Regions from separate parts of the Variovorax humicola genome, predicted to be linked through region 2. Evidence: riboswitches for the same ligand, from Rfam matches in the RefSeq annotation. Region 2 holds a riboswitch; each other region holds the start of a gene.
What was found. Region 2 has a riboswitch for thiamine pyrophosphate ahead of WKW80_RS05090 (purine-cytosine permease family protein). Riboswitches for the same ligand answer to the same signal wherever they lie in the genome.
Positions count from the first base shown of each region.

Region 1 (3,271 bases), on a different contig from region 2:
GCAATCCATCCGCGCACCGCCTCAGCAGCCTCGGGCACCATGAGTACTGATCTTCATCAGCGTCCAAACCAAGCTTCGCCTCTCCATCTTCCAGGGTCGATGTGGGGTGGTCTCGCCTTCGCGCCTCACGAAGCCCTTGCCGTCGGCCATGCCACCGGGCGACTCAACGCTCCGGCTTCGATCCGCTGTACCTCATCGACGCCATCGGCCGAATTCTTGGGCGCATCGCCAGCACCTGCTCGATCCACGCATCCCGAATCCCCATAGCTTCGTAGCCTTCTCAGGCGTCAGAGGTGCATTCCGCGGTTTCCTCCCTCGAGGCTTGCCCAACACCTGCCCTCAGGCCGCAGCCGTGCTTGGCGCTGCGCTTCGCAAGGGCAGGTATCGGGCAACCCTTAACATGTACGGTAGTAGCCAGTTAGTCACCCTACGACTGCTTTCGCAGCGAGTACTGGAGTTTGAAGGAGCCAGGCGAGGCCGAGACAAAGCCTTCAGGCATACCGCAGGAGGCCGCTCAGCGAGTCGGCGGTTCGCGTACCTTCTCACGGGCCGCAAACCCACAGGTCGACCGAACTCCAGGCGCTCTTGGAGTGGCGTCATACCGGGCTGCCTCGGAGATACCATCCGCGCGCTCCGAAGCTCAGGCTCGCACATGAATCATGGAGCGCGAGCGGGTCGAGAAATGCTGTCTCCTTGGCGGCGCGGGCGCGGGCACTGTCGGTTTCGCACCGACAAAAGGGTCAGATTGTTTGCTACTTGCACCCTGCAGACGAGGGCGATATTTTTCGCGCGCCAAGTTTCCAAAGGAGATCTCATGTCCGTTGAATTCTTGCGACAGATCGCTGCCTCGCCCCTGCCCAAGTCGTACGCCGCACCGAAGGATATCGACGCCGTCAGGATCCTGCGGCAGGCGGGCCTGGTGATTGCATCGGTGGACGAGCCGCCACTGGCGGCTGCCAGAGTCTTGGCCATCACGGAAAAGGGGAGGATCGAACTTCTTCGATTTCACTACCCGGAGGCGCGCCCGAATCAAGGTCCCGCCAAGGCCAGCTGGTTGCAAATCGCAGCCCAACGTGCCCGCGAAGCAATCACGACATCGCACCGACGCGACCCTACGCCCTGAGCGACTGGGGCAGCGCCGCGGAATCCGTTGTCCGCTCCCCCAGACGTTCTGGAAACCCGCGCTCGCAAAGATCGGGCAGCCCATTCGTGGTGGCCGCTCAAATTTGCATGCGCTCGAAAGCAACATGTCGAAGGAAACTGCCGCGGGTCTACGTCGATCAGGGGCCGTCGCCCATGACGGCCGCGGTCCGCCGCAGCCCAATACCGTAGCCACTATCTCAATTTCGCGTGCGACATTGTCGCAAGGGCGCAGACTTGGCCGAATCCCCCGCAATGGTCACAAAGTAACGTCAATGCAAGGGTCACGGATTCAGGTTCTGGCAAAGGAGATGGAAATGTCGCGCCTTGCAATGGCAGGTCCGCAACGGATGTAGTATCGGTAGCGCTCCGGGGTGCACGCGACAGTGCTGAGATTCAAACCCGTGAACTTGAACCGGTTCATACCGGCGGAAGAAGAGCTTTCACTTTTGCCATCGGCGCATCTTGCCGAAGTCGAAGTGGCCTTCGGAGCAACTGTTTCACGCTCACGAAGAAGTCCTCATGAACCAGACCCCTGCAGATCGGCCCGCGGCCACTAGTCCAGCCGCCGAAGTGCTCGCCTTCATTGCACAGGACGGGTGCACCGACGACGAGTTCGATCGACTGGCGTTGCGTCTGTTCTCCCTCCAGTACGACAGCAATCAGGCGTATCGACGCTTCTGCCAGCGGCGCGGCGCAACCCTGCGCAATGTCAAGTGCTGGAGCGACATCCCGGCAGTACCGATTGACGCCTTCAAGGAGCTGGACCTGCGGTGCCAGCCGCCGGCCCCAACGGACCGGGTCTTCATGACCAGCGGCACGACCCGCAGCGAGGTCAAGGGCCGTCACTATCACCCGACGCTGGCGGTCTACGACCGGTCGATGATCAGCAACTTCTCGCGCCGGTTCATGCGCGGCAGCGGCAGGATGCGCATGTGCATCCTGTTCCCGACGGAGACCATGATGCCCAATTCCTCGCTGGCTCACTACCTTGCGCTTGCGCGCAGTGAATTCGGCACCGAGGAGAGCCGATACTTTTTCGGCCCGAGCGGGCTGGATATCGACGGGCTGTGCAATGCGCTGACACAAGCCGAGCGCAGCGGCTTGCCCTGCGCGCTGCTGGGCGCGAGCTACAGCCTGGTGCACCTGATGGACGAGCTTGGGCCGCATGGGAAATCGTTTCACCTGCCGGCGGGCAGTCGCGTCCTCGACACCGGTGGCTACAAGGGGCAGTCGCGCGAACTGCCACTCGACGCCTTCTATGCGCAGCTGTCCGCGCTGCTCGGCATCGAACGATCGCAGTGCATCAACATGTACGGCATGACCGAGCTGAGCACGCAGTTCTACGACGCGGGCAATGCCTCGGTGCCGTCGGTGAAGTCGGGGCCGCACTGGATCCGCTCACGGCTGGTCGACCCACTGACGGGCCGCGAAGTCGCGCGTGGCGAACGTGGCATCCTGGTCCATTGCGACCTCGCAAACTTCAACTCGGTCACCACCATCCTGACGGAGGACGTGGGTCAGGCAGTCGACGGCGGGTTCCTTCTGCTCGGTCGCGCCGAGGGCGCGCACGCCAAGGGCTGCTCGTTGGCGGTGGAGGAATTCATCCGGGCAGCTACGGCATGACGACGCTGCAAGCGGTTGCCGGGTACTTGCCGGGCTTGGCGCCGGCCGAAGTGCAATGGCACCCGCTGATCTTCGAGTCGGGGGCCACGCGGGTCGAAGTCGCCGCGCCCGTGTTGAGCCCGACACAGATGGCGGCACTCGCCTTGCGGGTCAAGCAGGCGAGCCGTCTGCATCTGAAGACGATGACCGTGTCGCAGATCGTGGCCGTGGTGGATCGCGCGATGGCCCGCCTGCTGGACCCGGCCGATTGCTACCGCATCCAGGCCGACCAGTTGCTGCCGATCATCAGCGGGTACGACGCGAATATGGTTCGCCTGGGCCTCACGGCTTTCTTCAAGACCTTTCGCGCGCCGCAACTGCACCGCTTCGTCGCGGAAGACTTCGCCAACCCCAAGTTGCTGGACGAATTCCAGCCACGACCCAAAGGGGGCGCCGCCAGGGCGTTCGGGCCGGACCTGCTGGTTCATAGCTGGGCCGGAAATGTTCCAGCACTGCCGCTGTGGAG
Region 1 covers NZ_JBBKZV010000005.1:297,822-301,092, forward strand. The annotation lists gene WKW80_RS11905 (IS91 family transposase) at 1-43, shown strand, start outside; gene WKW80_RS11910 (hypothetical protein) at 815-1,123, shown strand; TPP riboswitch at 1,501-1,594, shown strand; gene WKW80_RS11915 (LuxE/PaaK family acyltransferase) at 1,663-2,766, shown strand; gene WKW80_RS11920 (acyl-CoA reductase) at 2,763-3,271, shown strand, end outside.
Region 1: it holds a riboswitch for thiamine pyrophosphate, as region 2 does, so the genes downstream of both, WKW80_RS11915 (LuxE/PaaK family acyltransferase) here and WKW80_RS05090 (purine-cytosine permease family protein) in region 2, are expected to answer to the same signal.

Region 2 (3,271 bases):
CAAGCCCGCGCTGCCCGATGCCGAAGAGTGGAAAGACGTGACCGACAAGATCGGGGAGCTGGTCCGCTGAACGCGGCTGCCGACCCCGCTGTCGTCGAAACCGACGCGCTGATCATCGGCGCAGGCCCGGTTGGCCTGTTCCAGGCCTTCCAGCTCGGACTGCTTGAAATCTCCTGCCACATCGTTGACGCCCTGCCCCGTGCGGGCGGCCAATGCGTCGAGTTGTACGGCGACAAACCCATCTACGACATACCGGGCACGCCACGCACAACCGGGCAGGGGCTGGTCGAATCTCTGCTCGAACAGATCGCGCCGTTCAAGCCGACCTTTCACTACGACGAGCAGGTCGCCACGCTGGCGCGGCAGCCGGATGGCAGGCTGTTGATGGGCACTTCCCGCGGAACGACCTTCCTGGCAAAGACGGTGTTTATCGCGGCTGGCGTCGGCGCCTTCGTGCCGCGCCGCATGACGGTCGAAGGCATTGCGCGCTTCGAAGGATCGAAGCTTTTCTACCACCCTGAAGCGCTCGAGCAATTTGCCGGCCGAACAGTGGTGGTGCACGGCGGTGACGATGCCGCCCTCGAAACCGCATTGGCGCTTGCGGGTCAGGCGAAGCAGGTCACCTTGCTGCACCGCCGCGATGCCTTCAACGCCGACGATGCACTGGTTGCACGATTTCGCAAAGCCGTGTCGGCGGGCGATATCAGGCTCGCCATCGGCCAGCCCACCGGTTTCGACGGCACACGGGTTCAGGTTGCGACACCCGACGCCCAAACCGTCGACCTGTCCGTGGACGCCTTGATCGCCTGCCTCGGCATCTCCCCACGCCTCGGCCCCATCGCCGATTGGGGCCTTGAACTCGAGCGCAAGCAGGTCCCGGTCGACACCGAGCGCTTCGAAACCCGCGAGCGCGGCGTATTCGCCGTCGGCGACGTCAACACCTATCCCGGCAAGAAGAAGCTCATCGTCTGTGGCTTCCACGAGGCCACGCTGGCCGCCTGGGCCGCCACGACCGTTGTCTTCCCGGGACAGTCGATCCCGCTCCAATACACCACGACCAGCACGCGGTTGCACACGCTGCTGGGCGTCGGCTGAAACTACAATCCACAAAGTTGCGCACATCGCGCGCAGCCACGCTAGGGGTGCCGGCCGTTCACCAGACGGTTGGCTGAGAGAGTCCCTTTGAACCTGATTGAGGTAATCCTCGCGCAGGGAAGCTGGTCCGGCGGCCGTCACGTTGTCTCGCGTGCATTCACAGCCATCGAACCGCGACCTGCCAATCGCTTTGCAATGGAGCAAATGGATGGCGCAGCCTTCTGACATTTCTTCGGCGTCCCGCAACGAGGCGCTTACGCCCTTGCCGGATTCCGCCCGCGCCTTCGGCTGGCACGACCATGTGTCCCTGTGGTTCAGCCTCGGCGTCGGCCTGCTCGTGATGCAGGTCGGGGCGTACCTGGTGCCCGCCGTGGGCACGCAGGCCGCGGCCGCCGCGATCGTGATCGGGTCCTGCGTCGGCGCTGGCCTGCTGGCCTGGACCGCGCGGCTCGGCTGCGAAAGCGGATTGGCCAGCGCGGGGCTCATGCATGCGACCTATGGGAGTGCCTTTGCGCGGCTGCCGGTGCTGCTCAACATCGTGCAGCTCGTGGGCTGGACCACCTTCGAGATCGTGATCATGCGCGAGGGCACGCAGGCCATCGGCAAGCAGGCCTTCGGCCTTGCGCTCGACAGCACGCTGGGCACGCTGCTCACCACCTTGCTATGGGGTGCAGTGCTGCTGGCGCTGCTCGCCGGCTCGATGGTCAGGTTGGTGCGGCGCTTCGTCAGACGCTTCGGCCTGCCGCTGGTGGTGATCTCGCTGGCCTGGCTCACCTGGCAGTTTGGCGGGCAACTCGCCGCCAAGGGCTTCGGAGCGTTCTGGTCGCGTACGGGTGACGGCACCATGGGCATGTTCGGCGCACTGGACCTGGTGATAGCGATGCCGGTCTCGTGGCTGCCGCTGGTGGCCGACTATGCACGGCATGGCAAGCGCAGCGCCGGCGCGCTCGGCAGCGCGTTCAGCGGCACGTGGGTCGGCTACGTGGTGGCGAACATCTGGTGCTATGCGCTCGGCGTGATGGTCGTGAGCGCGGCCGACACCGGCACCGGCCTGGTCACGGCGCTGCTGCTGGCGCAGGGCGGTCTGCTTGCCCTCGGGTTGATCCTCATCGACGAGCTCGACAACGCCTATGGCGACGTGTATTCGGGCGCCGTTTCCACCCACAGCCTGCTGCCGCGCCGGAGCGTGAAGCAATGGGGTCTTCTGATCGGCGTGCTGTGCATTGCGCTCGCAATGGTGCTGCCCATGCATGCGCTGGAGCGCTTCCTGTTGCTGCTCAGTTCGGTGTTCGTCCCGCTCTACGGCGTGATCCTCGGGCGCCTGGGCATAGGCGCCGCGCCGTCCGGCATCGGCACGCATCGCGTCGACTGGGGCGCCGCGACCATCTGGATCGTGGGCATCGCGCTGTACCATGGCCTCGCGGACTGGGCGCCGCAATTGGGGTCGGCGCTGCCGACCCTGGCACTGACGTTCGTAACCGCGTGGCTCAGCCGGCCGACACCGGAAAGCGATGCGTCGGCACTGGCGCAAAACCGTGGTTGAGCGGGCCGTGGCCCGCGCCGACCTTTACGTCGGCCCCGGCCGTCATCGCACCGATCACGTAGGCACGCGCGTGTTGCACGGCCTCGGGCAGCGCATGGCCGAGCGCAAGATGCGCCGCGATGGCCGAGGACAGCGTGCATCCGGTCCCATGCAGGTTCTGGCTCGCAATGCGGGCCGAACCGAAGCGTCGCGGCGGGCTGCCAGCCTCGGCGAGCACGTCGACGATCTCCTCGCCCTTCAGATGGCCACCCTTGAGCAGCACGGCATGCGCACCGAGGGCGAGCAAATCGCTGGCGGCGCGATCAAGGCCATCCACCCCATCGATCTCGCGCCCGATCAGCAAGGCCGCTTCATCCAGATTCGGCGTGATGACCATCGCGCGTGGGAACAGTTCGTTCACCAGCCGCTGCACCGTTTCGTTCTCGATCAAGCGGTCGCCGCTGGTCGCGACCATCACCGGGTCGAGCACCACGTTCGGCAGCCTGTAGTGGTCGATCGCCCACGCCACGACCTCGACCACCTCGGGCGCATGCAGCATGCCGAGCTTGACCGCATCGACGCCGATGTCTTCCACCACCGACTGGATCTGTGCCTTCAGAAATGCGGGCGGCACCGCGAAGATGCCGCTCACGC
Region 2 covers NZ_JBBKZV010000002.1:281,036-284,306, forward strand. The annotation lists gene fdxA (ferredoxin FdxA) at 1-70, shown strand, start outside; gene WKW80_RS05085 (NAD(P)/FAD-dependent oxidoreductase) at 28-1,095, shown strand; TPP riboswitch at 1,129-1,232, shown strand; gene WKW80_RS05090 (purine-cytosine permease family protein) at 1,304-2,638, shown strand; gene thiD (bifunctional hydroxymethylpyrimidine kinase/phosphomethylpyrimidine kinase) at 2,583-3,271, opposite strand, start outside.

Region 3 (3,271 bases), on a different contig from region 2:
ACGCCGACCGAGCGCTCCAGCGCGTCGAGACGGCGCCGCACGGTCGGCTGTGCAACACCGAGCGCGCGCGCGGCGGCGGAGAGGCTGCCTTCGCGCAGCACGGCAAGAAAGGCGCGCTGGTTCTCCCAGCCGGTGGTGTCGAGGCTCATACATTTCATACTAGCCGATCGACTGCTTTGGCCAATTGTGTCGATCCCCGCTTGCCACAAGAATCGAGCCTTCACACACAGGAGTTGGTCATGGCGAACAAGGGATTTGCATTGGTGCTCGGCGCAACCGGCGGTGTCGGCGGGGAGGTCGCGGCGACGCTGCTGCGGCGCGGCTGGCAGGTTCGCGGCCTGGCCCGCGATCCGGCGAAGGGGGCGGCGCAGTGGCGCGCGGACGGCGTGCCGCAACCGGAATGGCTGCGTGGAGACGCGATGGACGCGGGCAGCGTCGTCGCGGCGGCGCGTGGCGCGGCGCTGATCGTTCACGCGGTCAATCCGCCGGGCTATCGCAACTGGGAAACGCTGGTCCTGCCGATGCTCGAGAGCACCATCGCCGCGGCCCGCGCCTCGGGCGCCCGCATTCTCTTGCCGGGCACGGTCTACAACTACGGACCGGACGTGCTCTGTGCAGGGCACGATGTGGTCGAAAGCGCGCCGCAGCGGCCGACCACCCGCAAGGGCAAGATCCGCGTGCAGATGGAAGCACGGCTGCGCGAAGTCGCGCAGGAGGGCATCCGCTCGCTGGTGGTGCGGGCCGGCGATTTCTTCGGGCCGAACGCCGGCAACAACTGGTTTGCGCAAGGCCTGGTCAAGCCCGGGCAGGTTCCAGCCGCGATCAGCTATCCCGGCGACGCGGGCATCGGCCACCAGTGGGCCTATCTGCCCGATGTCGCGGAGACCATGGTGCGATTGGTCGAGCGATCGGAAGCACTGGGCGCCTTCGAGACCTTCCATATGGACGGCCATTGGGATGCCGACGGCACGAAGATGATCGACGCCATCCGGCGTGCGTTGGGCGACCGCGCGCCGGAGTCAAGGCGCTTCCCCTGGTGGCTCATTCGCTTGGCGCAGCCCTTCGTGCCGATGTTTCGCGAACTCATGGAGATGCGCTACCTGTGGCGCATGCCGTTGCGCCTGTCGAACGCGCGCCTCGTGGCGGTGCTGGGCAGCGAGCCGCACACGCCGCTCGACCGGGCGGTTGAGACGACGCTGGCCGGCCAGGGCTGCATGCCCGGCGACCGCTCGCGCGCCGCCGGCGTGGGCGCGGATGGTGTTCGGCGCGTGCTCACCTCCTGACACAAATCGGCGCAACGATTCTTTGCGCAGTCGACGCTGGTCGCGCCTAGAATCCGCCTCGCTCCGGGGTACACGCATGAGCGTGCTGAGATGGTTGTCAGGCAACCGAACCCGCGAACTTGAACCGGTTAGTACCGGCGGAAGAAGAGCTGCAGTTTGATTCGATCCAGAGGTCCGCCGCGGCCTCGGGTCTGTCGGGCGATTGCGGAGCACCCTCATCAACCCAGGAGTGCCCCCATGAATGCAGTCGACAAGTTTGCCTCGTTGCTCACACTGACGCGCGAGCCCTTCCCCGCTTCCACCAAGTCCGCCATCACCGGCAGCCGGCCCGACCTGCGCGTGCCCGTGCGTGACGTGGCCCTGACCAATGGCGAGGTGGTGTCGCTCTACGACACCTCGGGGCCGTACACCGATGCCACGGTCGACATCGATGTGCGGCATGGATTGCCCAGCGTGCGCGCCGCATGGGTTGCCGAGCGCGGCGATACCGAAAGCTACGACGGCCGCCTGCGCGCGGCGCTGGACGACGGCGTGAAGCATGAAGAACGCATGTCCGACAAGGAAGGCGAGCGCATAGCGCAACTGCGCGCGGAAGCCTCGGCATTGCAACGCACGCCGCGCCGTGCCAGGAGCGGCGCGAACATCACCCAGATGCACTACGCGCGCCGCGGCATCGTCACGCCCGAGATGGAATACGTGGCGCTGCGCGAGAACGGAAAACGCGAGTGGATGGCCGAGTACCTCGACAACGACGAGCGCGCGCGACGCGTCGCCGGCAACCCGATGGGCGCACGCATTCCGCAGATCATCACGCCCGAGTTCGTGCGCGACGAGGTGGCGCGCGGCCGCGCGATCATCCCGGCCAACATCAATCATCCCGAGGTCGAGCCGATGGCGATCGGGCGCAACTTCAGGGTGAAGATCAACGCCAACATCGGCAACTCGGCGGTCACCTCGAGCATCGAGGAAGAAGTCGAGAAGCTCGTGTGGGCGATCCGCTGGGGCGCGGACAACGTGATGGACCTTTCCACCGGCAAGAACATCCACACGACGCGCGACTGGATCGTGCGCAACTCGCCGGTGCCGATCGGCACGGTGCCGATCTACCAGGCACTGGAGAAAGTGGGCGGCGTGGCGGAAGACCTCACCTGGGAGATCTATCGCGACACGCTGATCGAGCAGGCGGAGCAGGGGGTCGACTACTTCACCATCCATGCGGGGCTGCGCCTGCCCTTCATCCATCTCACCGCGAACCGCATGACCGGCATCGTCTCGCGGGGCGGCTCGATCATGGCCAAGTGGTGCATCGCGCATCACAAGGAGAGCTTCCTCTACACGCACTTCGAGGACATCTGCGACATCATGAAGGCGTACGACGTGAGCTTCTCGCTCGGCGACGGCCTGCGCCCGGGCTCGGGTGCCGATGCCAACGACGAGGCGCAGTTTGCCGAGTTGCGCACGCTCGGCGAACTCACGCAGGTCGCGTGGAAGCATGACGTGCAGACCATGATCGAAGGACCGGGCCACGTGCCGATGCACTTGATCCAGGCCAACATGGATGAGCAGTTGAAGACCTGCCACGAGGCGCCGTTCTACACGCTCGGCCCGCTGACCATCGACATCGCACCGGGCTACGACCACATCGCCAGCGCGATCGGCGCCGCGATGATCGGCTGGGCCGGCACCGCGATGCTCTGCTACGTCACGCCCAAGGAACACCTCGGCCTGCCGGACCGCGATGACGTGAAGCAGGGGATCATCGCGTACAAGATCGCGGCGCACGCGGCCGACGTTGCCAAGGGCCATCCGGGTGCGCGCTCGCGCGATGACGCATTGAGCAAGGCGCGCTTCGAGTTTCGCTGGCAGGACCAGTTCAACCTCGGCCTCGACCCCGACACGGCGCGCGACTTCCACGACGAGACGCTGCCCAAGGACGCGAGCAAGACGGCGCACTTCTGCTCGATGTGCGGGCCGAAGTTCTGCTCGAT
Region 3 covers NZ_JBBKZV010000010.1:141,367-144,637, forward strand. The annotation lists gene WKW80_RS17990 (LysR family transcriptional regulator) at 1-149, opposite strand, end outside; gene WKW80_RS17995 (NAD-dependent epimerase/dehydratase family protein) at 240-1,283, shown strand; TPP riboswitch at 1,338-1,446, shown strand; gene thiC (phosphomethylpyrimidine synthase ThiC) at 1,521-3,271, shown strand, end outside.
Region 3: it holds a riboswitch for thiamine pyrophosphate, as region 2 does, so the genes downstream of both, thiC (phosphomethylpyrimidine synthase ThiC) here and WKW80_RS05090 (purine-cytosine permease family protein) in region 2, are expected to answer to the same signal.